3 regions of the Paenibacillus vortex V453 genome follow, and region 1 is predicted to be linked to each of the others. Evidence: riboswitches for the same ligand, from Rfam matches in the RefSeq annotation. Region 1 holds a riboswitch; each other region holds the start of a gene.

What was found. Region 1 has a riboswitch for cyclic di-AMP ahead of PVOR_RS26195 (TrkH family potassium uptake protein). Riboswitches for the same ligand answer to the same signal wherever they lie in the genome.
Region 2: linked by a shared signal. The riboswitch ahead of PVOR_RS15560 (universal stress protein) and the one ahead of PVOR_RS26195 (TrkH family potassium uptake protein) in region 1 are both predicted to bind cyclic di-AMP.
Region 3: linked by a shared signal. The riboswitch ahead of PVOR_RS02380 (C40 family peptidase) and the one ahead of PVOR_RS26195 (TrkH family potassium uptake protein) in region 1 are both predicted to bind cyclic di-AMP.

Annotation. Positions count from the first base shown of each region.
Region 1 covers NZ_ADHJ01000049.1:134,457-138,024, reverse strand. The annotation lists gene PVOR_RS26200 (CPBP family intramembrane glutamic endopeptidase) at 1-998, opposite strand, end outside; cyclic di-AMP (ydaO/yuaA leader) riboswitch at 1,288-1,433, shown strand; partial or broken gene PVOR_RS26195 (TrkH family potassium uptake protein) at 1,499-2,840, shown strand; gene PVOR_RS26190 (potassium channel family protein) at 2,857-3,531, shown strand; gene PVOR_RS26185 (LysR family transcriptional regulator) at 3,566-3,568, opposite strand, start outside.
Region 2 covers NZ_ADHJ01000025.1:149,318-152,885, reverse strand. The annotation lists gene PVOR_RS15565 (TrkH family potassium uptake protein) at 1-1,212, opposite strand, end outside; gene PVOR_RS15560 (universal stress protein) at 1,348-2,016, opposite strand; cyclic di-AMP (ydaO/yuaA leader) riboswitch at 2,153-2,303, opposite strand; gene PVOR_RS15555 (cation:proton antiporter) at 2,454-3,568, opposite strand, start outside.
Region 3 covers NZ_ADHJ01000005.1:15,094-18,661, reverse strand. The annotation lists gene PVOR_RS02390 (hypothetical protein) at 1-2, shown strand, start outside; cyclic di-AMP (ydaO/yuaA leader) riboswitch at 349-487, shown strand; gene PVOR_RS02385 (C40 family peptidase) at 492-965, shown strand; cyclic di-AMP (ydaO/yuaA leader) riboswitch at 1,367-1,505, shown strand; gene PVOR_RS02380 (C40 family peptidase) at 1,510-1,983, shown strand; partial or broken gene PVOR_RS02375 (GNAT family N-acetyltransferase) at 2,123-2,624, shown strand; gene PVOR_RS02370 (c-type cytochrome) at 2,785-3,141, shown strand; gene PVOR_RS02365 (4a-hydroxytetrahydrobiopterin dehydratase) at 3,257-3,568, opposite strand.

The DNA of each region.
Region 1 (3,568 bases):
ATGAGTGAATAGACCGCATAGAATATCATCATGCCGAGAATGCCGGTAGAAGACATGCCCTCGGATTTGAACACGGGTACCAGATTGTACGTATTCAGCATTTGAATAACGAATAGCAGCGCCGATAGGAACAAGCCGCGTTTAAACGAGGTGTAAGCTCTGGTCTTCACACTGTACACAATGGCAAGTATGCCAAGAATCAGGGTAAACAAACCGTAACCCGCCAGCGTCAGCAGTGTTGCATCTTGAGTCTGCTTGTTAACATAAGCGGAATGCGCAGCCGGAATCGAGAAGGATGGCTCATAGGAGCGTAATTTCCCGTGCTCGAAGGTGAAGCGCAGCTCCAGCACGGAATCGCCGATCTTGGTTTCCGGATCCACGTACTTCAGCCGGGGTTCTCCTTCCCGCGTAACCAGCTTCAGATGCGAAATATCGTAGCCTGCACGCTTGAGCCAAGGCTCGGCAAGCTGCTGCTTATCGGTCAAAGTCATGCCGTCCTCTACGACAAGGAGCATTTGTTTCTGCACTTTACCCTTGTTCAGTTCAATCCGGTCATAACTGGAGCGGGCAAAATCATACGAGAACCCGACGATGCCGGAATTCTGCATATGCACGTCCACATTGAGGGCATCGCCTCCCGGCTCGCTGAAGCGAACGCGGTATACGTCATAGGGATATTTGGCCTCAAAGGTTTTGTTGTACTCCGAGAGTTTCTTTTCCCTCGCTAAATATCCGTAAAGCTCCGATTTGGATTGATATGTAATCAATGTCTCCTCAGCTTCCGCAGCGGCGAACTGCAAGTGCTCCTGCGCGAACCTGGAAGCGGCTTGCTGGGCTTGTGCTTTGGATATAATATCCGGAGTGGCCATCTCGGTAGAATCCGTATTGGCTGATGGAAATACCTGAAATAACAGGAACAAAATCAGGCCAACTGCGGCAGGCGCGATGAGCTGCTTCAAGTTGGGCTTCAGCCTCAAAGGCTCTCTTGCACGATTCATGAATTTCCTCCTCTGGAAAGTTGATACTCCACTGGGTATTAGAGCTGCCTGATGAAGAACGCATAGAGCCAATATAACATAGATATGAAAGGGATAAGCAGCTTATCCCAATTTGGTAATAATGAAATAAAACGATGAAAATGAATGAAAGGTTTCGAAAATGTTAGAGAACCATACGCTTGTATTCTTGAATATGCCCAATTCGAGCTCTTTTAAAGACTTTTTGGGTGAAAAACGGCGTTGGGTTACGTACCGGATTGGGTTATAATCACATCATGCTTCAAGGAACTGAATATTCCAGCCGAATTTCGTACTGAAAATGGGGGAACCATGTAATTGGGGTGAATTTCATTATTCTATAGAATAATGAATAGGGCGACCTGTGGAAATGCCCGAATCCGTCAGCTAACCTCGTAGGCTGCAGCACAGGAACCAGACCGTAAGGGGCACTGCGTTTTCCAGTGTCTTTTTTCTTTGACTTTTTTTAAGAAGGTGACGGATTGAACTCCAAATTAAAATGGCTCAGGTTGTCCCCGCCGCAGATTCTGGTGCTTGGTTTTGCGGCCATTATCTTCATCGGGGCTGCATTGTTAATGCTGCCGATTTCCAGTAGAACCGGCGAGCCGCTTGGATTTATTGATGCATTGTTCACTTCGACATCAGCAACGTGCGTAACGGGTCTGGTTGTGGTGGATACAGGGACAACATTCAGTTCTTTCGGTCAGATCGTGATCATGCTGCTGATTCAGATTGGCGGGCTCGGCTTCATGACGATGGCTACTTTGTTTGCCCTGGTCCTCAAACGGCGAATTTCCCTCAAGGATCGTCTTGTCCTGCAGGAGGCGATGAATCAATCCTCGATGGAAGGCATCGTAAGGCTGATTCGCAGAGTATTGTTATACTCACTCGTGATTGAGGCTTGTGGCGCTGTACTGCTGTCTATCCGGTGGGCGTTTGATATGCCGATCGGAAAAGCGATATATTACGGTGTTTTTCATGCGGTGACCATGTTCAACAATGCCGGTTTCGATTTGTTTGGCGATTTTCGAAGCTTGACCGGGTATGTATACGATCCGGTGGTAAACGTAGTCGTGATGTTTTTGATTGTTTCAGGCGGTATTGGCTTCATTGTATTGTCTGATCTGATTGACTTTCGGAAACAGCGGAGACTGTCATTGCATTCCAAGGTGGTGCTCTCTATGACAGGAGCGCTGCTGCTGCTCGGATTTATCGTTATTCTCATATTTGAATTCACCAATCCGCGAACGCTCGGCTCCCTCAATTGGGGCGGGAAGTTCTTAGGAGCGTTGTTCCAATCCGTAACGCCGCGCACAGCGGGTGCGAATACTATAGATATTACGGGCCTAAGGCAGGCCACACAGTTTTTCATCGTGATTCTCATGTTTATCGGCGCATCTCCCGGATCAACCGGGGGCGGTATACAAAACAACGACGTTTACCATAATGGTTGGTGCGGTCATCGCCATGATGCGGGGACGCGACGACATCGTCATGTTCCGTTATCGGCTTGCACAGGAGCGGGTACTGAAGGCGTTAACCATCGCACTTCTCGCCTTGCTGCTCGTTCTTGCGGTCTCCATGATTCTGTCCACGACAGAGGAAGGGGAGTTCCTGGAAATCCTGTTCGAAACAACGTCCGCGTTCGGTACGGTGGGGCTCTCGATGGGCTTAACGCCTGATCTGACCGTGTTCGGCAAAATATTGATCAGTATTACGATGTTTGCAGGACGATTGGGTCCGCTGACACTTGCTTATGCACTAGGGCCGAAAAAGGGTAAAGAATTATATCGTCATCCGGAAGGCAAAATGATTATTGGATAAGGAGTATAGGAGAGACATGAAACCAAAGCAATTTGCAATTATCGGTTTAGGACGATTTGGCTCCAGCCTGGCGCTTGAACTGATGGAACAGGGATATGAGGTGCTCGGCATCGACCGGAACGAAGAGGTTGTCGAGGATATGAGCGAGCTGCTAACACATACGGTGGTCGCGGATGCTACAGATGAAGAGGTGCTTAAATCACTCGGGATCCGCAACTTCGATTGTGGGATTGTTGCAATCGGGAATGATATCCAGATGAGTATTTTATCCGCCATCTTGTTGAAAGAGCTTGGTGTTACCACGGTAGTGGCCAAGGCGATTTCGGTCCTGCATGGCCGGGCTCTGGAGAAGCTGGGCGTGGACCGGGTCATCTTTCCGGAGCGGGATATGGGCATTCGGGTAGCTCACCAGCTCGTTACGCCGAACCTGCTTGATTATATCGAATTATCCAAGGACTATTTGATTGTGGAGATGACGGTTACGGACTGCATGGACGGAAAAACACTGAGCGAGCTGAATACGAGGGTTCGTTATGGCGTAAGCGTGGTAGCCCTGAATAAGCAAACCGGCATTATTGTGGCTCCGACCGCCATGGACGTGGTGAACTCGGGCGATATTATGGTCGTTATCGGATCCAATGATAACGTAGACCGCTTTGAATCTGAAGTCGTGAACATGCTTGAGAAATAAATATAGAAGAAAAACCTGACGGCTATGATCGCTGTCA
Region 2 (3,568 bases), on a different contig from region 1:
ACCCAGCCGTCCGGCAAACATCGTTATGGTTACAATGAATTTCCCCACGGGAGATAATTCGCTTGTCAATCCCATCGACAATCCAGTAGTGCTGAAAGCGGATGTCGCTTCAAACAGCACTTCCAAAAAATGTTCTTCCAGCATTCCTTCTGAAATGGTCAGCAATAGGGAAACTCCCAGCACAACCACCAGAGAACTCATGACAACGGCCAGTGCGCGCATAACGGTTTCGCCTGCTATTTTGCGCTTGAAGGCATGGATTTGACCACCCCCGCGAAAGGTTTGGATCGTAGCTAATATGAGTACAACAAGTGTATTGATCTTAATACCGCCGCCTGTCCCTCCGGAAGCAGCACCAATGAACATCAGAATAATAATGAAGAACTGAGAAGCTGCCAGCATACTGCCGATATCAATCGTATTAAACCCCGAGCTTCGTGGCGTTATGCCTTGAAAAAAAGCAGCCAGTACTTGTTCGCTCCCACTCAATTGGCCAAAGGTTGACGGATTCCAGCTCTCCATAAAGTATATAAATAGAAAACCGAGCAGGGACAGCGTTCCTGTCCCGACCAGAACAACCTTGGAGTGAAGCGAAAGTTTTTTCCATGAACGTTTTTGGAATACATCCACAATGACGATATAGCCGAGACCTCCAATGATAAATAACAGGACAATCGTAATATTGACGATCGGATCGCCAACGAAGGGTGTCAGGCTGTCAGACCACAGGGCGAAACCGGCATTGTTGAATGCGGAAACGGAATGGAAAAGGGCGTAATAGGCCGCCTGCCCCCATCCAAAATCCGATTGCCAACGAAGTGTTAGAACAATCGTTGCCAGTGCTTCAAATGCGAAAGCGATAAGTACCATGTACATTGACAATTTAACCAAACCTTGTGCCGAAGTTGAATAGGTGGTCTGCTGGATGATGAGCCGTTGTTTCAAGCCAATCCTTTTCCCCAAAACAATGGCGACCATGACACCAAAGGTCATAAAGCCAAGTCCGCCAATTTGGATCAACATCATAATGATGACTTGTCCAAAAGTTGAAAACACGCTGCCGGTATCCAAGACAACGAGTCCGTTTACGCATATTGCTGACGTGGCCGTAAATAATGCATCCAGCAGACCAACTGAACTTCCGGTGGAGGAAGAGTGGGGAAGCGCCAGCAATGCGGCTCCGATTAATATCAATGTGAAAAAAACAAGCATGATGAGTTGAGGAGGGCTCATCTTTTTCTTAAGCTTGTTGATGAACAACTCCATTTTGCCAGGAGCGGAATGTTGTGTATTTCGATCGTTTGAATTTATAGAGGGTCTTCTCACAAATTCCACTCCCATTTCTTATTAATCTTCGTCCTTGGCATACATTTCTCTGTTTTGGAATAAAGACGAGTCTATTACTTTTCCGTGACTTATTTTTAGATATTGGACTTCTTGATCTGTTTTTATTTTTAGCAAACCGGTGTCAAAATCGGTATTCAACTCTTTGAAAAATAGTCCGCTGGCTACAGGGTTGCCCCCGGATTCCTTATTACCGATTATATAATGAGGACCCTCTTTGAAAACGGCGACTCGAATCCCTCGTTCATGGGTGTCAGTAATTTGTTCATCCATCCTCTGAACTGCCACGATGTGCAGATCCGTTTCGCCAATCTGGTTTAGGAGTTCGTTGACAAACGACCCGCGCGTAATTTCTTGCCATCGTGTTTGTCCAGACTGCCCGATGATGAGTTGGGTAATATGAAGGTTCTTGGCAGTTTCTGCTATGATTTCGGAAGCCTTGCGATCTTTGTTTGGTTTGACGATAAAGGTTGCCCCATATTCGTCGCATTTCATTTGCCACTCAGCCATATACCTTTCTTGTGTCTGATCAAGCTCATTCTCACGTAAGGGTATAACGCTCAACACAAACAGGGGACACTGAAGCAGATTGGCTAATTCACCGCCTCGGCGGATGAGGCGTTCGCCGTTCGGACCATAATACACGCATACCAGTATTTTTTCGTTGTTCAACAGATAAATCATTCCTTTCTTATTCTTCAGTAGACGGTAATTACCACATTAGCTTAAATTAAAAAGGCCTGGTTGCAGAGATATATCTGCTTCCAGACCTTGGCTGTACGAATTTTGGACAAGTCAAAGTAGAAGAGTGTTCTCTCCCAAGACGCTGACGAGGTTAGCTGTCGGATTCGGGATTGAGAGTTCCCGTTCCTTCTTCATCAGAAAGAATTCACCCCTAAAGCTTAAGCAGCTTTTGTTGGTTCCCCCGTTCCTCATAGAGGATTAAGCGTAATGCGTATAAAATTTATTGTAATAAATATTATGCTAAAATAAGCTAAAAGTAAACAGTCTGCCATGGGCAATGAATGTCATTCATGGGTTGAGGTAGAATTCAATCTTTGTTTTGTATATACTCGTTTCAAGTTATTATTTGATTACACGAAGGTTACTTACATATCCGTACCGTCTTTTTCCTTCACGGGGTTAGCTAATCCAAACTTCTTAACCAATGGTTTGATGGTTAACCCCTGCACGAGAAGTGAGAAAAGGACAACACTAAACGTGAGCACGAGTATATCGTCGCGGCCGGCGAAGGTTGAAGGCAAACTTAAGGCGAGTGCGATGGATAAGCTGCCCTTTAACCCTCCCCAATTCAAAACCATCTTCCATGATGAAGGGAAGGGTCTCAGGAAGTACAGGCTCGCGTAGACGGCCACAGTCCTACCGATGAGAACGATCAGAATGGCGGCACCGATTAACGCCCATTTGTCTGCGAAGTTAATATGTTTGATTTCGAGACCGATCATCAGGAATATCAATGAATTTGCAATCAACGTGATGACGTCCCAGAACGAATTAATGTTCATCTTGGTCGTCTCCGACATCCCGATGCGCGCTCCGTAACTGCCGAAAATCAAGCCGCCCACGACGACGGCAATCACACCGGATACATGGAAATGCTCGGCGATAAAGAAACTTCCGAAGAAGAGGAGCATTGAGAACGCAATCTCCAACGGATAATCGTCATAGAAGCGAATGAGCTGTGAGAATAGATACCCAAGCAAGCCTCCAACTGCGATACCGCCGACACTGAACTTGAGAAAGAGCAATAGGCCGCTGCCTGCTCCCGCCCAGCCCATTTCCATATATGTAAGTAAATAAACGGAGGAGATCTGAAACAACACAACGGCAATTCCGTCATTAAACAACGATTCCCCTTCAATAATCGTCACGATTTTCTTCGGTACGCCTAAAGACTTGAAGATGGAGATGACACTGATCGGATCTGTGGCGCTCATTAAAGCCGCAAAGGTAAATGCAACGACTAAAGGTAATCCCATAAGCCCGTACATGGCAAGAGCAATAAGAAGGAAAGAGAGCAAGGTGCCGCCAAAAGCAAGGGCAAGCACCGGCTTGCCTTGTTCACGAAGATGCGAGAATGGAAGCTTTAGCGTAGCATCCCCGAGAAGGATTGGCAGGAACAGGGAAATAATGATCGCTTGAAACACATTCGATTGGGTGATGAAAGATTCGGCTTCATCCAGCACCGGCACGTGGATCAATC
Region 3 (3,568 bases), on a different contig from region 1:
AGAAGTTACATTTCGTTACAATAGTATGATCGACAGGCTCGCGAATAAACTGTAACCGGAAGCGACATGGATCTTAATCCCTGCCATTTTTACAGAAAATAGGATTTCATTTATCCTCCATATTACAAATTTCAGAGCGCGAAATTACAAAAAAAACCGTTCCAGCATGACTGGGACAGGTTTTTTTGTTTAAATATACACTTTCCTCGTTTGCCAAAATGTTAATACTCTGCTAAAATAACGAATATGTTAGTAACAACTTTGTCATCTTTACTGTAACTTTTGCTGGAACTATGTTATTTCGTTAATCATGTTGGAACGTCAGACGTCAATGAATGGGTTCATCAACATTTTAAGGAGCCGAATTCCCATATCGATTGGGAAGCGGGGGATCCGTTTTGGGTGAATTGATCTCGCAAGAGAGGGATCATAGGGGACCTTCAACCGAACCCTTAAGCTAACCTCGCAGGCATTGGAAGGAGCATTTCGTTTTGAAAAAGAAGTTAACGGCCGTTTCTCTCGGCCTGGCCCTCGCGCTCACATTAGGGACCGGAAGCGCTTTCGCCGATTCCAAATTAAATACCGCAATCAAACCAGCCATTGGTGTATCTTATAAAACAGGTGGAACCACAACAAATGGTTTTGACTGCTCCGGCTTCACCACCTATGTTTACAAGAAGCTTGGTCTCAGCCTGCCACGAACATCTACCGCTCAATACAAGGTAGGTACGGCAGTATCCAAGAGCAATTTGAAAGCTGGCGATCTCGTGTTCTTTAACACATCCGGTAAAGGTGTATCTCATGTGGGTATTTATGTTGGGGGTGGAAAGTTCGCTCATTCCTCATCTTCTCGCGGTGTCATTGTCAGTCCGCTAAGCCAAAGCTATTACGCACAGCGCTATGTGGGCGCTAAGCGAGTGATGAGTCAAAGCACGTACAAATCTGTAGCTGTAAACTACAACTAATTGGAACTTTATTGATTTATCCTTATAAGAGAGCCCTGGAGTTTTGAGATTGTGCCGATCTCACCCAGCGGCTTTTTTCTTTTGTTCACTGTGTATACCTCTATAACGTTTGGGACAACGAAAAAGTTCCCGCTTTTCAAAAAAAATATAAATTTTATTAATCCAGAAACAACTTCATCAGCATTATTGGCAGCCCTTCATAAAGATCCTTACCTTTTATATACCCTTCCCGGCCTTCATTAAACGCATATTGGAAAATAATTGATTATACCTGACACTTCGACAGCTGATGCTATTGAATAATAGCGAAAGTCATCAAGAAATAATTGCCAAGCTTGTTTGCTGTCTGATAGAATGGGTACAGTAACAACTTTGTCATTAATGTAAGTGCTTTAATACATAGATTACGATTGCCGAATTCCCATGGATATGGGAAGCGGGGGAACCATTTACGGGTGAATTGATCTTGCTGTCAAGGGATCATAGGGGACCTTCAACCGAACCCTCAAGCTAACCTCGCAGGCAGCGGAAGGAGCTCTTCATGCTGAAGAAGACGTTATCAGCGGCAGCCCTGAGTATTACGTTACTGTTCACTTCAGGCATTGGCAGCGTGTTTGCCGATAGTGCGCTGGACCAGGAAATTGATAAGGTATTGGGTACAAGATATAGTTATGGAGGTACAACCACGAGCGGATTTGACTGCTCCGGTTTTACCATGTATGTGTATGCCAAACTCGGCCTGAAGCTCCCGCATCAATCCGGCTCTCAATTCGATATGGGGACAAGCATAACCCGCAAAGATCTGCGGGCTGGCGATTTGGTGTTCTTCAATACAACGGGGAGCGGTATATCCCATGTTGGCATTTATGTAGGCGATGGCAAGTTCGCCCATGCTTCGTCGAATCGAGGTGTCGTCATCAACCGACTTGCTGAGGATTACTATGATCAGCGTTACGTCGGTGCCAAACGCATCATGAGTGATGATAAGTATGAACAATCGGCCGATACATCATCTTAGATGATAGAGGCTGACGATCCAGTGCACAGACCTACTGCCCGTTAAAGGAGAGCCCGCCTCTCTTTGACGGGCTTTTTCATGCAGCTCGCTCCCTTATATAAAGGGTACATGGATAATATACGAATGGAGGAAACTACCAATGGATGTTACCCCTATTTCATTTCGCGCCGTCATCATGCGTGAGGAACACGCTGAAGAAATATGCACCTGGTCCTATCCCCCCTCCTTACGATATCTATGGCTTCCTTCCTTGGGAGCAGATGAAAGGGCTCGAGGTGGAATTTGGCGATCCGATCATACGCCAGCAGCAATATATCTCGATTCTGGATGACCAGGATTCTCTGTGGGGGTTTGCCCAGCTGTTTCCCATACACGAAGTGACACGGATCGGGCTTGGCATGCGGCCTGATTGGTGCGGGCGTGGAATGGGTAAACGATTTATGCAGACCATAACGCAGGAGGCCAGGCGCAGGAGGCCTACGGATGAGATTGATCTGGAAGTAATGACCTGGAATGAGCGTGCGATCCGTGCTTATGAAGGGGCGGGATTTCGCATCACCGATACGTATGAGCGGCTTACTCCGCAGGGAAAAGGCATTTTCCACTGTATGGTGTATGAGCCTCCAGCAAATGAGGAATAGTAAGCTTGTCTATATGAAAAAGCACAAATTTGTGTATTTTTTATGAAGCCTCTTTGGATCGTTGCTTTTTTTGTCACAACTGGCTATGCTGTCTAGGGATGTTGGTTTATAATGGAGACAAGTGCAAAAGTGCAGTATACATAGAAGGGACGATATGACGATGCAAAAATGGATCATGAGCGGATTGTTCTTCGTCGCATGTGCGTTGGCTATCGCGCTGATGTTTACGCTCCCGGGTAAGGAACAGGTAGCCCAGGAAGAGAAGCCGACCATGCCGGAAGTGACTCTCGATGCTGCCGCAGCGGAAGCCACACTGAAAGCAAGCTGCATTAGCTGTCACGGTGACCAGCTTCAAGGCGGCGCTGGACCAGCTCTGAATCAGGTAGGCGGACATATGGATGCGGATGCCATCTTCAACGTTGTAACCAAAGGTCGTAAAGGAATGCCTTCCTTTAAAGATCAGCTGAAGCCTGAAGAAATCGCAAACATCGCGCTGTACCTTGCTGAGAAAAAATAAAATCAGCTTACACGCAAAACACGCTTGATATCCGGAGAACCTACCGGTGCAAGCGTGTTTTTACATTAATTGGGGCCTATGGCGATTCTAACATCCTCATTGTCTCCCGCTTCTATTACTCCGCCTTGCTGTCCTTGGAACGACTCTTCTCGTAGGCCTCGTTAAATTGCTGCGCTTCCTTAATATCCACAGCCGTAATGCCGCCGTCATCCCATGAAGTAAGACGCAGCGTAACAACTTTATAATCTATGGTGATGTAGGGGTGATGTCCGAAAGCTTCCGAAATAGCTGCCACTTCATCAACAAAAGCGATTCCCTTCATGAAGGAGGAAAAGGTATACTTTCGTACAATCCATCTCCCTTGCTCAAACTCCCAACCCTCAAGCTTTTCCAGATGAGCCTCTACTTCTTGCTGCGTATAAAGCAT